2 regions of the Antricoccus suffuscus genome follow, and region 2 is predicted to be linked to the other one. Evidence: riboswitches for the same ligand, from Rfam matches in the RefSeq annotation. Region 2 holds a riboswitch; the other holds the start of a gene.
The links. A riboswitch is a leader RNA that binds a small molecule or an ion and turns the genes downstream of it on or off. The one in region 2 is predicted to bind thiamine pyrophosphate.
Positions count from the first base shown of each region.

Region 1: it holds a riboswitch for thiamine pyrophosphate, as region 2 does, so the genes downstream of both, CLV47_RS01890 (ECF transporter S component) here and thiM (hydroxyethylthiazole kinase) in region 2, are expected to answer to the same signal.

Region 1 is NZ_PVUE01000001.1:385,366-392,534, reverse strand. It holds gene msrA (peptide-methionine (S)-S-oxide reductase MsrA) at 1-172, opposite strand, end outside; gene CLV47_RS01910 (hypothetical protein) at 208-477, opposite strand; gene CLV47_RS01905 (SIR2 family NAD-dependent protein deacylase) at 625-1,401, shown strand; gene CLV47_RS01900 (cation:proton antiporter) at 1,537-3,147, shown strand; gene CLV47_RS01895 (PP2C family protein-serine/threonine phosphatase) at 3,254-4,075, shown strand; TPP riboswitch at 4,148-4,249, shown strand; gene CLV47_RS01890 (ECF transporter S component) at 4,318-4,950, shown strand; gene CLV47_RS01885 (ABC transporter ATP-binding protein) at 4,947-6,422, shown strand; gene CLV47_RS01880 (energy-coupling factor transporter transmembrane component T family protein) at 6,422-7,169, shown strand, end outside.
Region 2 is NZ_PVUE01000007.1:4,033-11,201, reverse strand. It holds gene CLV47_RS09760 (SDR family NAD(P)-dependent oxidoreductase) at 1-309, opposite strand, end outside; gene CLV47_RS09755 (HNH endonuclease signature motif containing protein) at 523-1,965, shown strand; gene CLV47_RS09750 (TIGR03617 family F420-dependent LLM class oxidoreductase) at 2,037-3,131, opposite strand; gene CLV47_RS09745 (MBL fold metallo-hydrolase) at 3,195-4,091, opposite strand; TPP riboswitch at 4,190-4,284, shown strand; gene thiM (hydroxyethylthiazole kinase) at 4,278-5,087, shown strand; gene thiE (thiamine phosphate synthase) at 5,084-5,737, shown strand; gene CLV47_RS09730 (bifunctional hydroxymethylpyrimidine kinase/phosphomethylpyrimidine kinase) at 5,734-7,169, shown strand, end outside.

The sequences.
Region 1 (7,169 bases), on a different contig from region 2:
CCCAGAAACAGCCCATGCCGAAGACGGCGACCTCGAGGTTGTCCGGGTACGGCGGCTTGATCGGGTTGCCGAGCACTTCGTGCGTGTCGGGTACGGCGTACCCGTAGTCCGCGCGCCCCTTGAGAGCTACGCGTTCGTCGATCATGGACGGCGTTCCACCAAAAAGTCCCATGCCCAAAGCCTATGCCCAGCGTTGCCGGCGCGCATCTAACGTGATGACGAGTGCTCGCGGTCGCGTTTAACCCGCGCGGCCCGCCACACGCGAGCGGCACGGATGTCGATAGCGTCGGCGAAGGCGACAAGCGCCACGCCCACACTGGCTATCGCCAATCCCCAGGTGATCGCGTCGCCTTGGTGCCGGACGCTGGCTAGTATGGCGACGAAACAGCCAATAATGGCGCCGATCCCTCCGAAGAAGAAGGCGATCGTCGACCAGATATCTGTTCGGTCGCGGTGAATCGATCTCTTAGGCGACATAGTTCCCCCAGATGCGACGTGCTCGCTGTTGGAGTGCTGTTGCTAGCAAGACGTTCCCTCACCGAGCTACGTTGACATTGTCCTCCGCGAATCTGTGTTGTGCCTGTAATTGCGCTGACGAAATGCTGGGGTCGTAGGCTGGCTGGCATGCCTGACACCGACGCTCTTGCCGACCTGATGCGAGACAGCGCGCGAATCGTCGCGTTTACCGGAGCGGGCATCTCGACCGAGTCCGGCATTCCCGACTTCCGCTCACCCGGCGGCGTGTGGACCCGATACGATCCGCGCGAATTCACCTTCGACAAGTACGTCGGATCAGCCGAGGTCCGGGCAAACTCGTGGGCGATGCGCAAGGAATTCCTCGGCAACACGCCTGCGCCCAACCCCGCCCACCTGGCACTGGCCGAGTTGGACAAGGCTGGTCGCAGCCTTGGGGTGATAACCCAAAACATCGACGGTCTCCACCAGCTCGCCGGCTCGACCAACGTCGTAGAAATCCACGGGACGGCGCGAGAGGTGATGTGCATTGGTGCGGCGCCGGTGGCCGGTACGCCGGACGGCTGCGGATTTCGCGCCGACACCGCATGGGCTCTCGACCTGGTCGCCGCCGGTACGGCGGATCCGCGCTGCCCTGACTGCGGAGGACTGGTGAAGTCCGCGACCGTATCGTTCGGCCAGATGCTGTTCCCCGGCATCATCGAGGCATCCACCGATCTGATGGAGCAAGCCGACCTCGTGCTGGCGATTGGCTCGTCGCTGCAAGTCTTCCCCGCAGCGGACTTGCCAGTCCACGCCGTACGACACGGCGCACAACTGGCGATCATCAACGACGAGCCGACGCCGCTTGACTCGATCGCCCGGCTCGTGGTGACCGGTCGCGCCGGCGAAGTACTGCCCCCGACCGTCCGCAGCGCTCTCGCCTAACGCCGCCTCCGTCACGGCCGTTCGGGCACACATGTGCCAGTTGGCAGCGAAATTTTGCCAGCGGCGTTGCGTTACGGCACATACGTGGAGTTGCGAGAGGACGACGACACGGATCGGGGGTCTTAGGGTGAGGTCATGCCTCAGCTCTGGCCGGTCATCGGCCTCGTCGCCGGAGTCATCATCGTCAACGGCCTCGCCAGCCGGCTGCGCATCGCCGCACCGGTGCTGTTGGTCCTCATCGGTTTCGGCGTGTCGTTCATCCCCGGCGTACCCAGCTTCACCGTGTCACCCGACGTCATTCTGTTCATCCTGCTCCCGCCGCTGCTGTACGCCGCCGGCATGGAGTCCTCGATCATCGCGTTCAAGAAGCTGCTCCGACCGATCCTGCAGCTCGCCGTCGTTGCCGTGATCCTGACGGCCGTGGTGGTCGGCCTGATCGTGCACGCAGTCGTGCCCGCGATCCCCTTTCCGGTGGCGCTCGCGCTTGGCGCGGTCGTCGCCCCACCGGATGCCGTCGCCGCGGTGGCGGTGGCCCGCAAGGTCGGGCTGCCGCGCAGCGTCGTGACACTGCTCGAAGGCGAGTCGCTCTTCAACGACGCGACCTCGCTCGTCATGCTCAAGGTGGCGGTCACCGCGATCGGCGTCGGCACGTTTGGTTCCGGTGCCGCGGTCGGCGAGTTCGCGACGTCCGCCGCGATCGGGCTCGCCGTCGGCGCGATCCTCGGCGTGGGCGTCTCCTGGGCACGCAACGCACTGTCCAATTCGTTGTCGATCACCGCGCTGTCGCTGATTACGCCATTCGTGGCGTACCTCCTCGGAGAGCAATTGCACGGCTCCGGCGTACTCGCGGTCGTCGTCGCCGGGCTGATCGTCGGCTTCACCTCTGCGACTCATGTGTCAGGAGACGTCCGGATCGTCGAAGGGGCGACGTTCGCGACGCTGCGTTACGTCCTGGAGGGTGCCGTCTTCGCGTTGATCGGACTGCAGCTTTGGGACATCGTCCGATCGGTCCAGGAGAGCGCGGGTACGGCGTTGCTGGCCGCGGTCACCACCCTGCTCGTGGTCGTGCTCAGCAGGCCGCTCTGGGTGTACGGCGGCGACGCGCTCTCGCGCCTATTCCGCCGCGAGCACCGCCTGGAGCCTCGGAAGCTGGCGGTGGTGTCCTGGGCCGGGATGCGCGGCGTTGTTTCGCTGGCGGCGGCACAGACCTTGCCGCTAGATACGCCGCACCGCGACCTGATTCTGTTGTGCACGGTGGTCGTCATCTTCGGCACACTCGTCCTGCAAGGGCCAACCTTGCCATGGTTCGCTCGGATCGTCGGCGTACATGCGGACGATCCGGAGACGGCCGCCATCGAGGTACGACGGGCCCGCCACGAAGCGATGGCGGGCGCCAGCGAGATCGCCCACGCGGCACTGGACCAACACCACCTCCCCGCGCCCGCGCGGTTGCTCGTCGAACGCTGGCTTAAAGCCCGCGGCGCCGAGGCGAGTGTTGCCGAGGCCGACCGCGACCTCTACCTGCAGTACCAGGACACGATCAACCACGTACGGCGCGACATCATCGCATCCGAGCGCGCGACGTACATCCGGTTGCGCAACAACGGCAAGTTGTCCGAAGGGAGCTACCAGCAGATCGAGCGGGATCTGGATCTGGAGGAATCCGGGTTGATCCGCCGGCATAACCGCCGCGGACATCAGAACACGCTGATAGCCGAAGGCACCGATGATGAGACCGATCATTAGCATCCGCGTCACCTTGGCGTACGCACGTTGCGACGTACCCCGCCCGATCGCCACTGATGGGTAAGATTGACCAGCACCAGATCAGCCGATGAGGGGTGAGCACCCGATGTCATATGCCATCAACGCGACGGCGCGCACGCACCCAGGGCTGAAACGCGGAAACAACGAAGACTCCTACCACGTAGGCAATCGACTCATCGTCGTCGCCGACGGGATGGGCGGACACGAAGCCGGTGAGGTCGCGTCGGCGATCACCGCTGAGCATTTCGCCGACATCGACGAACACACCGTCGACCCGCGCCTCTACACAACATTGGCGGCCGCGATCGATGAGAGCAGCAAGGCGATTGCGGCCGCGGTCGAGACAAGCCCCGAACTGGCCGGGATGGGTACGACGGCCACCGCGATATTGTTCGGCGACCGGCGGATCGTGGTGGCCAACGTCGGCGACTCGCGGGCGTACGTCTACCAGCGGAGTCGTTCTCGGTTGACGCAACTGACCAGCGACGACTCGTTCGTGCAGATGTTGGTCGATTCCGGCGAGATCACGGCGCAGGAAGCACATGACCATCCCTATCGCAGCGTCATCGTCAAATCGGTCGACGGCAGCAAGGTCAAGCCCCGTTTCACGACGCTGGTGCGGATGCACGGCGATCGTTATCTCGTGTGCAGCGACGGCCTCACCGACTACGTCGATATCGACGACATCACCACGGCCCTCGATCTTGAGGACATCGACGCCGCGGCGGACAAGCTCATCGCGCTCACCCTCGCCGCGGGCGCGCCGGACAACGTGACGGTGATCCTCGCGGACATCGTCGAAACCGCGGAGACCGGACAACACGCGCCGCCCGAGGCGTACCCGCGCACCGAACCAATCAAGATCGACCACGGTCGGTATCCACCGACGGTCACGCAGCACGCCTGACCCAGCCACGCCAGGCTCACCCCGGCGCCACCATCGACGCCGCCTGCCCTACAGTTGGACCTGTAACACTCCTAAGTACGACAGGGGAGCGCACAGCGCTGAGAGTGCGGGCAACCGCAGACCCTCACACCTGATCTGGGTAATGCCAGCGCAGGGAGTCGAACGCCGCGGGCGATTCGAAAGGATGAGCCACGGCGAGACGTGCCGCTTTTCTGTCCTTGAACCAGAGGGCAGGGATCAACGTGACAAGTACCAAACCAACGCGCGCAAGTAGTACGCCGACCAAGGCCCGCGCATCGACCGCATTTTCGCGATGGCGGACCTCCGACATTCTGATCACCGCCGTCATCGGCGTCGTCTTCGGCGTCGTCTTCTGGGGCTGGAACACCATCAGCCCCGCATTCGACAAACTCTTCGCCGGATCTCCGTGGGGCGGCCTGATCGTCGGCGTCTGGCTGCTGCCCGGCGTACTCGCGCCCCTGGTGACGAAGCGCGCCGGCTCGGGGATCCTGGCCGAGTCGCTCGCCGCACTCGTCTCGGTCCTCTTCGGCGCGCCATGGTCGGGCGGCTCGATCCTGTTGTACGGCGTCATCCAGGGAATCGGCGCCGAAGTCGGGTACGCCGTCGTCCTCTACCGCATCTGGAAGCCACTGGTCGTCTTCCTCTCCGGCGCCACGGCGGGAATCGCGTCCGGGCTCCTAGACGTCACGACGTACTACCCGGAGTTCGCGACCGGCTGGAAAGTCGTGCACGTAGTAGCGACGACCATCGGCGCATTGGTCGTGTGCGGCCTCGCGAGTCTGGCTCTGCACAAGGCTTTGCAAGCGTCCGGCGCGCTGCCGGCCCGGCGTGAGCAGAGGCGCATACCTGCGTGAGCCCGCACCCCGACCGGGGTCGGTCCCCCGCCCGGATTGAGGTGCGTGGGTTCGGCTTTCGGCATCTCGCGCGCCCGACCTGGGCGGTACGCGGCATCTCGTTCACCATCGAGCCCGGCGAACGAGTGCTCTTACTGGGCGCCTCCGGCGCCGGGAAGAGCACGCTGCTCAGCGCGATCGCCGGCCTGCTGGACTACGAGTCCGGCGATATCGAGGGTGAGATCCTGATCGACGGCCAACCACCGCGTCCTGGTGACGGCCGCTCGGGCATCGTCTTCCAAGACCCGGACGCGCAGATAGTCATGGGCAGGTGCGGTGACGAGGTCGCTTTCGGACTCGAAAACCACGGCGTACCAATGGACCACATCTGGCCGCGCGTCCACGACGCGCTCGCACAAGTCGACTTCAAGTACGACGTGACCCGCTCGACCCACTCGCTGTCCGGCGGCGAGCGCCAACGTCTCGTGCTAGCCGGCGTACTGGCGCTGCGACCGGGACTCCTGCTGCTTGACGAGCCGACGGCGAATCTCGACCCGGAAGGCACGGCAACCGTCGTCGGTGCGCTCGATCGACTGCGCCGCAGCAGGTCAAGCACGATCCTGATGATCGAGCACAAGGTCTCGGTGGCCCTGCCTATCGTCGACCGGGTGATCGTGATCGACTCGCAGGACGGGGTCATCGCCGACGGCACACCGGGCACGGTTATCGGCGCGCAGGCCACATCCCTTGCCGCACAAGGGGTCTGGATCGACGACTCCGCGCCAGTAGCACCAAGCTTCTGCAGCGCCGTTGGTGATGACCTGATGCACGCGGCAGCGCCACGCTATCGTCACTCGGCCGACGGGCCACTCTTGCCTCAGCCCGCCGACTTCACGTTGCGAGCAGGCACGACAACGGCACTCGTCGGACCGAACGGGTCCGGCAAATCGACGTTGGCGATGATGCTGTCGGGGCTCCGCGGCCCCAGTAGTGGGAGCGTGACCGCAACCGACGCCCTCGCGAATGCGGAGATTCGACGGAAACCCCTACACAAATGGAAAGCGTCGATACTAGTATCACGGATCGGTACCGTCTTCCAGAATCCAGAGCACCAGTTTTTGACGGGGACGCTGTCGGCCGAAATAGCCCTGGGCGCACAGCGGGCGGGCCGGCACGACGCTCAACGACGCGCCGAGGAACTACTCGAACGTCTCCATCTCACGCATCTCGCCGATGCCAACCCCTTCACACTCTCCGGGGGCGAGAAGCGACGCCTCTCGGTGGCGACCGCACTAGCGACGGCACCACGAGTCCTCGTGCTCGACGAGCCGACCTTCGGCCAGGACCGGCGTACCTGGGCGGAACTTCATCGGTTGTTGGCGCAGCAGCGTGACGACGGCGCCGCACTGCTGCTGGTAACTCACGACCACCTGCTGGTGGACACGCTCTCGGACGAGATTATCGGCCTGCGTCGTACCGAGGAGGTGCGCTGATGCCGCCTCCCGGACTCGTCGGCTTCGGTCAGGCCGCGCCGAAATCGCTGCTACGACGGTACAACCCGCTCGTGGGGATCTCGATCATCCTGGTCATCTCCCTGACTCTGCTGATCAACCTCGACCTGCGAGTCTCGCTCATCGTGCTCGCCGCCGAAATTCCACTGGTCGTGATGTCACGGATGACGCCGCGCCAGTGGTGGGCGCGCGGGTGGCCGATCGCGCTCGCCCTAGCCGTCGTCGTACTCACCAACCTGATCTTCTCGGCCGCCAGCGGCGGTACGACGTTGCTGCAGTGGGGTCCCCTCCACGTCACGTCCGGCTCACTCGGTGCCGCGTGCGCGGTCGCGGTCCGGCTGCTGGCAATGGCCCTACCGGGTGTCCTGTTCTTCGCGATCCTCGAACCGACCGACCTCGGCGACGCGCTCATCACGCACTGGCACACGTCGCCGCGATTCGCGATCGGCTCACTGGCCGCGGTGCGCATGATCCCGCTCATCTACGACGACTGGCAGCACATCAAGATGGCCCGTCGTACCCGTGGGATCTCCGGCGGCGCGAACCCGCTCAGGCACGCCCGGATGCTGACCGCCAGCTTGGTCGCGCTTCTCGTGTCGTCGGTACGCCGCGCCACCCGGCTCGCCACGGCGATGGATTCGCGCGGGTTCGACCCGGATCGCTCCAGCCCCTCGACCAGTTCAGGGGACGGGCGGCGACGCTCGCTTGCCCGCGAGTCATTCTGGCGCC
Region 2 (7,169 bases):
AATCCCGGCGTTGTTGACTAAAATTGTCGCCGTACCAAAGGCTTTTTCGCATTCATCGACCGCGTGCACGATCGAGTCGGCGTCGAGGACGTCGACTGCGACGCCGACTGCCAGGCCGCCGTCAGCCGTGATCTCAGCGACGACCTCCTCAAGCCTCTCAGTGCGCCGACCCGTGGCTACGACACTCGCGCCAGCGGCGGCGAGCACTTTCGCGAAGCGGCGGCCGAGACCCGAGGTGGCGCCGGTAACGATCGCGACCTCACCCTTCAGATCAATGGAGGCATTGGGCAGTGGGAATGTGTCAGCCATCGATAAGTCCTTCGTGAGATGAAATGTTTTGCGATCAACGTATCCTGCTAACCGGCTCCGTCAATTACCCCATCGCGGCACCGCGTCCTGCCGACATCAAATATCGCGTCAATCCCGACCCTGACCTCTAGACAAATGTCGCGGTGATCGCTTATAATCGAACGTACGTGCTAATGAATGAAGTGACTGAGAGATGGAGTGAGGTGAGTAGTCGTGAGCGTGGCCTACCTCCCCGCACCCGAACGCCTCGCCACCGTCCAGCACGCGTTCACTGAGGCCACGCGGGAGTTGATCGACACCGCCGACCGGGCCAGCCTGTCCGGGCTCGGGCCGGCCGGGTTGATGCAGTTCGCCAGTACCCTCGAACAAGCCCGTAACGCCCTCGCCGCGGTCGATCACGCGGTCATCGGCGCGCTGGAGGACACCAGCGCCGCGCAGATAGCGTCGAAACGGACCATCGCGATCCTGCTCGCAGACACCCTGCACGTGACGCATACCGATGCGCGGCACCGGGTCGAGGCCGCCGCCAGCCTCGGCGCGCGGGTCACGTTCACCGGCCAGCCGCAGCCACCACGGTGGGAGTACCTCGCGGCGCGGCAACGCGCCGGACGCCTCACCCCGGCCCAAGCCCGCGTGATCACTACCTGCCTGAACCACCTCGCCCACCGGCCCGACGTCTCCGACGCCGACCGCGGCGAGGCAGAAACCATCCTGACCACTCACGCCACCACCCTCGGGCCGAAAGACCTCACCCGGCTCGCGGCCGAGATCATCGCGCGCCTAGACCCCGACGGTGACGAACCCCGCGATGAACAACGCGCCCGGCAACGCGCCCTGCACCTACACGACAACGGCGCCGTGACCGGTCAGGTGACCGCCGAACTGCTCGCGAAACTACGCGCCGTCCTCGACCCGCTCGCCGCGCCGCGACCGGCCGACGCGTCCGGGCGGGACGCGCGCAGCGGTGGGCAGCGCGTGCACGACGCGTTACTCACGGCAGTCAACCGACTCCTCGACACCAACAGGAACAGCACTGGCAACGGCGGCGGCGGTGGTGCTGGCACCGGCAACGCTGGCAGCAACGGCGGCAGCGATGGTGGCAGCGGCAACGGAAATGGCAGCACCAGCAACGCCGGCGGTGGTGGCGTGCCGAGTGGCCGCGGCGGGACCCGCGGGACCGTGATCACCACCATCCGCCTCGAGGACCTCAAGGCCGGCTGCGGATACGCCACCAGCACCCACGGCGTGCAGGTCCCGGTGCGGGACCTACTCGCCGAAGCCGCGCACCTGAAGTTCCTGCCCGCCGTCCTGAACAGCAACGGCGTCGTGCTGCACCTGGGCCACGCCGTGCGGCTCGCCACCGACCGGCAATACGCCGCCCTGGTCGCCCGGGACGGTGGCTGCACCTTCCCCGGCTGCGACGTACCACCGGAATGGTGCCAAATCCACCACGTCACCGCATGGCAAGACGGCGGCCCGACCGACATCGACAACCTGGCCCTCGCGTGCGGCTACCACCACCGCGAATACGAAGACCGCGGCTGGGAATCAGTCATGATCGGCGGACTACCGCACTGGCGCCCGCCTGCGTGGATCGACCCCGACCGCGTACCGGTCCTGCACCACCGCATCACCCTCAACAACAGACGCGAATAAGCAGCGGAACCCTTACATCTCAGCAATGATTCGCACGACACCCCTCGGCACCTGTTCGTACGAACGCACCGCTAGGCCCCCAAGATCGTGCGCCGAGCCGCCCTTCCATCGTCGGCCTGAATGTCACCAGCGAGCCGCGCGAGTGTCTGGCGATCTTCATCGGTGTTGACCGCGATCGAGAACTCGACGTCGGTGACGACCTTTCCGAATCGCTCGACCAGCCGTTGGCCGATCTCGTCATACGTGCCAATCACCGCGAACTGGTCGAGTACCTCGTCGGAGATATACGCCGGCAACTCCTCCCAACGCTGCGCTTTAGACAACACCGCGCATTCGCGCGCGAGGTCGCCAAGGCCGAGATGTTCGAACGCCTTGATGTAGCCAGGTGTCGAGGCGTAGAAGGCAATCCGAGCCCGCGCGTCACGGATCTTCGGGACAAGTTCTTCTTCGGTCGCCGCGCTCGCAACGAGCGGTTTCATGCAAACCCGAAAATCTTCGAGTGACCTGCCCGACTTCTCGGCGCCAGCCCGCACCGCCGGAAGCATGACCTGTTCGATGTACGTCGGCGTACAGACCGGGTGCGGGCGGATGCCATCGGCGACCTCCCCCGCCACGCGGCACATGACTCTGTTGACCGAGGCCATGTGGATCGGGATGTGCGGATGCTCGATCGGTCCGGGGTTAAACAGCGGCACCATCAAGTTGAGGTTGTAATGCTCTCCGCTGACGTTGAGCGGCGTACCGTTCTGCCAGCAGTCCCAGACGGCGCGTACGGCGTGGATGTATTCGCGCATCCAGGGCGCCGGCGGTGACCAGGTCATGCCGTAACGCCGCTGGATATGACCGCGCACCTGAGTGCCGAGGCCCAGCACAAACCGGCCGCGGGAGAGCTTCTGCAGAGTCCATGCGCTAAGGGCAGTCACCGTGGGGCTGCGCGGAAACGCGATCGCGACCGCCGTCGTCAGCTGCAGTCTCGTCGTGGCTTGCGCCGCAAGTGCGAGGACCATGAACGGGTCGTCCTTGGTCTCCTCGAATGCGAGTCCGTGATAGCCGGCATCCTCCAACAGCTTCGCGCTTTGCCCGACCTGCGAAATGTCGAACGGTATCTCCGGGGCCCGCAACCCGGGATCGACCTTGCCAAGCGGAAGCAGCGTCTCGAGTCTCATATCGCACATCCTTCTCTCATGTCGAGCCGAATGCACGACTGCCGACCCTGACGTCGCGCAAAGTTAAACGGCGCGGAATCGCCCGGGCTCGACCTCCGCGACTCGCCCTTGGCCGATCAGCCGTTCGAGGTGCTGCTGAGCCGTGGACCGCTCGACTGGCGCAACATGGGCTCCTTCGACGTGCGGGCGGTAGACGAGCCGCCGCTCGGCGATCTCGTCAAAGTAGGCGGGCTCGCGGAGAAAAGCCAGCATTGTGTCATCGCGGCGCTGGACCACGCCCATGTATGCGTCGAGCCGACGCCGGAACTCACCGGCGCCGTCGATCACTCCCTTCTGGTGCGATGTGCCGTACCACTGTGCGTCGATATCGACGCAGCGTCGAGCCGACGCTTCGAAATCGGTGAGACTGCTGCCCACATCGGAATACAGCGGGCCGATCCCGGTCAGGTCGATATCACCCACAAACAAGAATCCGTCGGGCTCAATGAGAAACCCGCTATGGCCCGCGGTATGGCCGGGCAGGTGGATGACCGTGACGGTACGGCCGCCGAGGTCGAACACGGTCCCGTCCTCAAAGCCCTGCGCGTCCGGGATTCCTTCCACATGGAAGAAGTCGCGCATCTTGGCGACCGATGACTCGAACGAGTCCGGCGGTGTATCGAATCCGGTGATCAACGCTTCGGGCGATTGCAGCCGCTCACGGTCTCGATCATGCACGTGGACCGGGACATCATATTTGCCGACGCCAGCGATGTGGTCCTCATGCGCGTGAGTGATCAGTACCAGATCTGCCGGCGGCGCGCTGCCGACAAGCGACAGCGACGGATCGATGACTGCTGTTGTATCGGCACCAGGTATTAATAGCGAGTTGGCGAACGGATACGCGCCCGATTGCGCGCCAACCAGCACCGTCACCTCGCCGTACTGCTCAGTGATATAAGAGGTGTCCGTGTGAGTCATCGGGTTTGCCTTTCGCTGCAGTATTGCCTACGGCCCTGATCGCTGGTGAGTGCTCCGCGCCCATATCGCGCCTCGCCGACCGTATACAGTGGTTCATACCTTGTGACACGGGGTGCCCGCTCGCCGGGCTGAGAACAAACCCGTTGAACCTGATCTAGTTCGTGCTAGCGAAGGGATGTCGCGCATATGACGCGTACGCCGGAAGACCCCATCAGCTTTACCCAAACGGCCTTAAGCCGAGTGCGCGCCGATGCGCCGCTCGTCCAGTGCATCACCAACAGCGTCGTCGTCAACTTCACCGCCAACGCAATGCTCGCGCTGGGCGCATCTCCTGCCATGGCGGACATCCCACAGGAAGCAGGCGCGTTCGCCAGCATCGCGTCGGGCCTACTGATCAACCTCGGTACTCCGCGTGCCGAACAGCGGGAGGCGATGACCGAGGCAGCCGTGGCCGCCAATACGGCCGGTACGCCGTGGGTACTGGACCCGGTCGCCATCGGATCGATGCCCGTGCGCACGCCGTTCAGCTACCAACTTCGCGACCTTCGTCCAACAATCATCCGCGGCAACGCCTCCGAGGTCATCGCCCTCGCCGGCGATGGCGCCGGTGGCCGCGGCGTCGATGCGACCGATGACGTCGAGACTGCACTACCCGCTGCCACCGCGCTCGCAGCGCAGACGGGCAGCGTGGTCGCGGTCTCGGGGCCGGTGGACCTGGTCACCAACGGTACGTCGGCCGTGCGGATCGCCAACGGAAGTCCGCTGCTGACTCAGGTGACCGGTGGTGGCTGTGCGTTGGGCGCCGTAATGGCCGCGTTCGCCGCAGTGGATGAAGATCGACTGTCCACCACGATCGCAGCGATCATGGTTTACACGATTGCCGCGGAGCTTGCCGCCGAAAAAAGCACCGGGCCCGGTTCGTTCGCGGTCGGCTTTATCGATGCTCTGGCCGCGATCGACGGCGACGCGATCGCCCAGAGGGCGGCGATCTTGTGAAGGTCGACCTCTCCCTCTACTTGGTGACCGACTCGGCGCAGTCCCGTGCGCGTGGACGCGACATCGTCGACACGGTCTCGCTCGCCGTCGCCGGCGGAGTCACCGCCGTACAAATCCGCGAAAAAACCGCGTCGGACAAGGAGTTTCTGGACGTCGTGACGAGAGTAGCAGCGGCGCTGCCACCGACAGTCGCATTGTTTGTCAACGATCGCGTGGAGGTCTTCCTTGCAGCGCAGGCCCGCGGCATACGGGTGAGCGGCGTACACGTCGGGCAGTCTGACCAGACCGTGTCAGCGGTGCGGAGCGCCATCGGCGACGACGCCATAATCGGGCTCAGTGCTCGCACAGACGAGCAGCTAGCGGCCGCGGCGGCCGATCCAGCGCGCGTGGACTACGTCGGTATCGGCACGCTACACCCGACCAGCACCAAACCGGACGCACCCGACGCACTGGGCATCGAGGAGTTCGCCCGGCTGGCCAGTCTCATCGATTTGCCGGCCGTCGCGATTGGCGGGATCACGGCGTCAGATATGGCTTTGTTGCGGGCGAACGGCGCCGCGGGCGCGGCCGTCGTCTCGGCCATCTGCGCCGCCGAGGACCCCGAAGTGGCCGCTCGCGAGCTCTCTCAAAGGTGGAATGGCGCAGAATGAATACCGACAACCCGACATCGATTCCCCGCGTGCTCAGCATCGCCGGGACCGATCCCACCGGCGGGGCCGGCATACAAGCCGACCTCAAAAGCATCGCCGCCAACGGCGGTTACGGCATGGCCGTCGTCACCGCGCTGGTCGCCCAAAACACCACGGGAGTCCGGTCGGTGCACGTCCCACCCTCATCGTTCCTGACCGAGCAGCTCGACGCGGTGAGCGACGACGTGGCGATCGATGCGGTCAAGATCGGGATGCTCGGCAACGTCGAAATCATCGATACGGTCCGCGGATGGCTCGACAGGGCACGCCCGCCGATCGTCGTACTCGACCCGGTGATGGTTGCCACCAGTGGCGACCGGCTGCTCGATGCAGAAGCCGAGGCGGCGATGCGTGCGCTGCTGAGCCGGGTAGACCTCGTGACGCCCAATATCCCCGAGCTCGCCGTACTAGCGGAGGAGGACGCTGCGTTGACGTGGGAAGCGGTCCTAGCGCAAGCAACCCGTGTCTCGGCGGCGCATAGCGTGATCGTTCTGGCAAAAGGTGGGCACCTCGACGGTGATGCGGCACCAGACGCCCTCGTCGACGCGTCCGCGGCACTGTCCGGCCGGCGAACGGTCGTCGAATTCCCAGGGCGGCGCATCAAGACCAAACACACGCACGGCACAGGCTGCTCTCTGTCCTCAGCGCTGGCTACGGTGCAGCCGCAAACCGGCAACTGGGAGAAGTCCGTCGCACAAGTGAAAGCCTGGCTGACGGAGAGCATCGCGAACGGCGCCGGGCTGCACGTCGGCCACGGGCACGGGCCGGTCCATCACTTTGCCGGCATGTGGTCGCGCGGCGGAACGGTGACCAGATCGACCGCCGACGACGTAGCCAAGAAGTGGTGGACCGGGATTAGGTCCGTCCGAGACGGTATCGACGCACTTCCCTTCGTGCGCGGGCTGGGCGACGGCACGCTGGGGCACGACCAGTTTTCCTGGTACCTGGCACAAGACGCCCTGTATCTTCGTGACTACTCGCGAGTGCTGGCCCACGCCAGCGCACTCGCGGCCACTACCGACGAACAGACGTTCTGGGCAGCTAACGCGCATGGCGCGCTCGCGACCGAGCTACAGCTGCATGAAGGCTGGCTCGGGCCGGAGCACACATTCGACACGCCGCCAAGCGCGACCACAACGGCGTACCTCAACCACCTGCTGGCCTGCGCGGCTCGCGGCGACTACGCCGTACTCATCGCCGCGCTGCTCCCCTGCTTCTGGATCTATGACGACGTCGGTGCGCGGTTACATCCGTTGGCCACGCCCGGTCACCCATATCGGTCCTGGCTGCAGACCTACGCCGATCCGCAGTTCGCGGCACTCAGCAAGCAGGCGGTCGAGATCGTCACCGGGCTGGCGGCGCGCGCGGATATCGCTACGCAGCAGGCAATGTG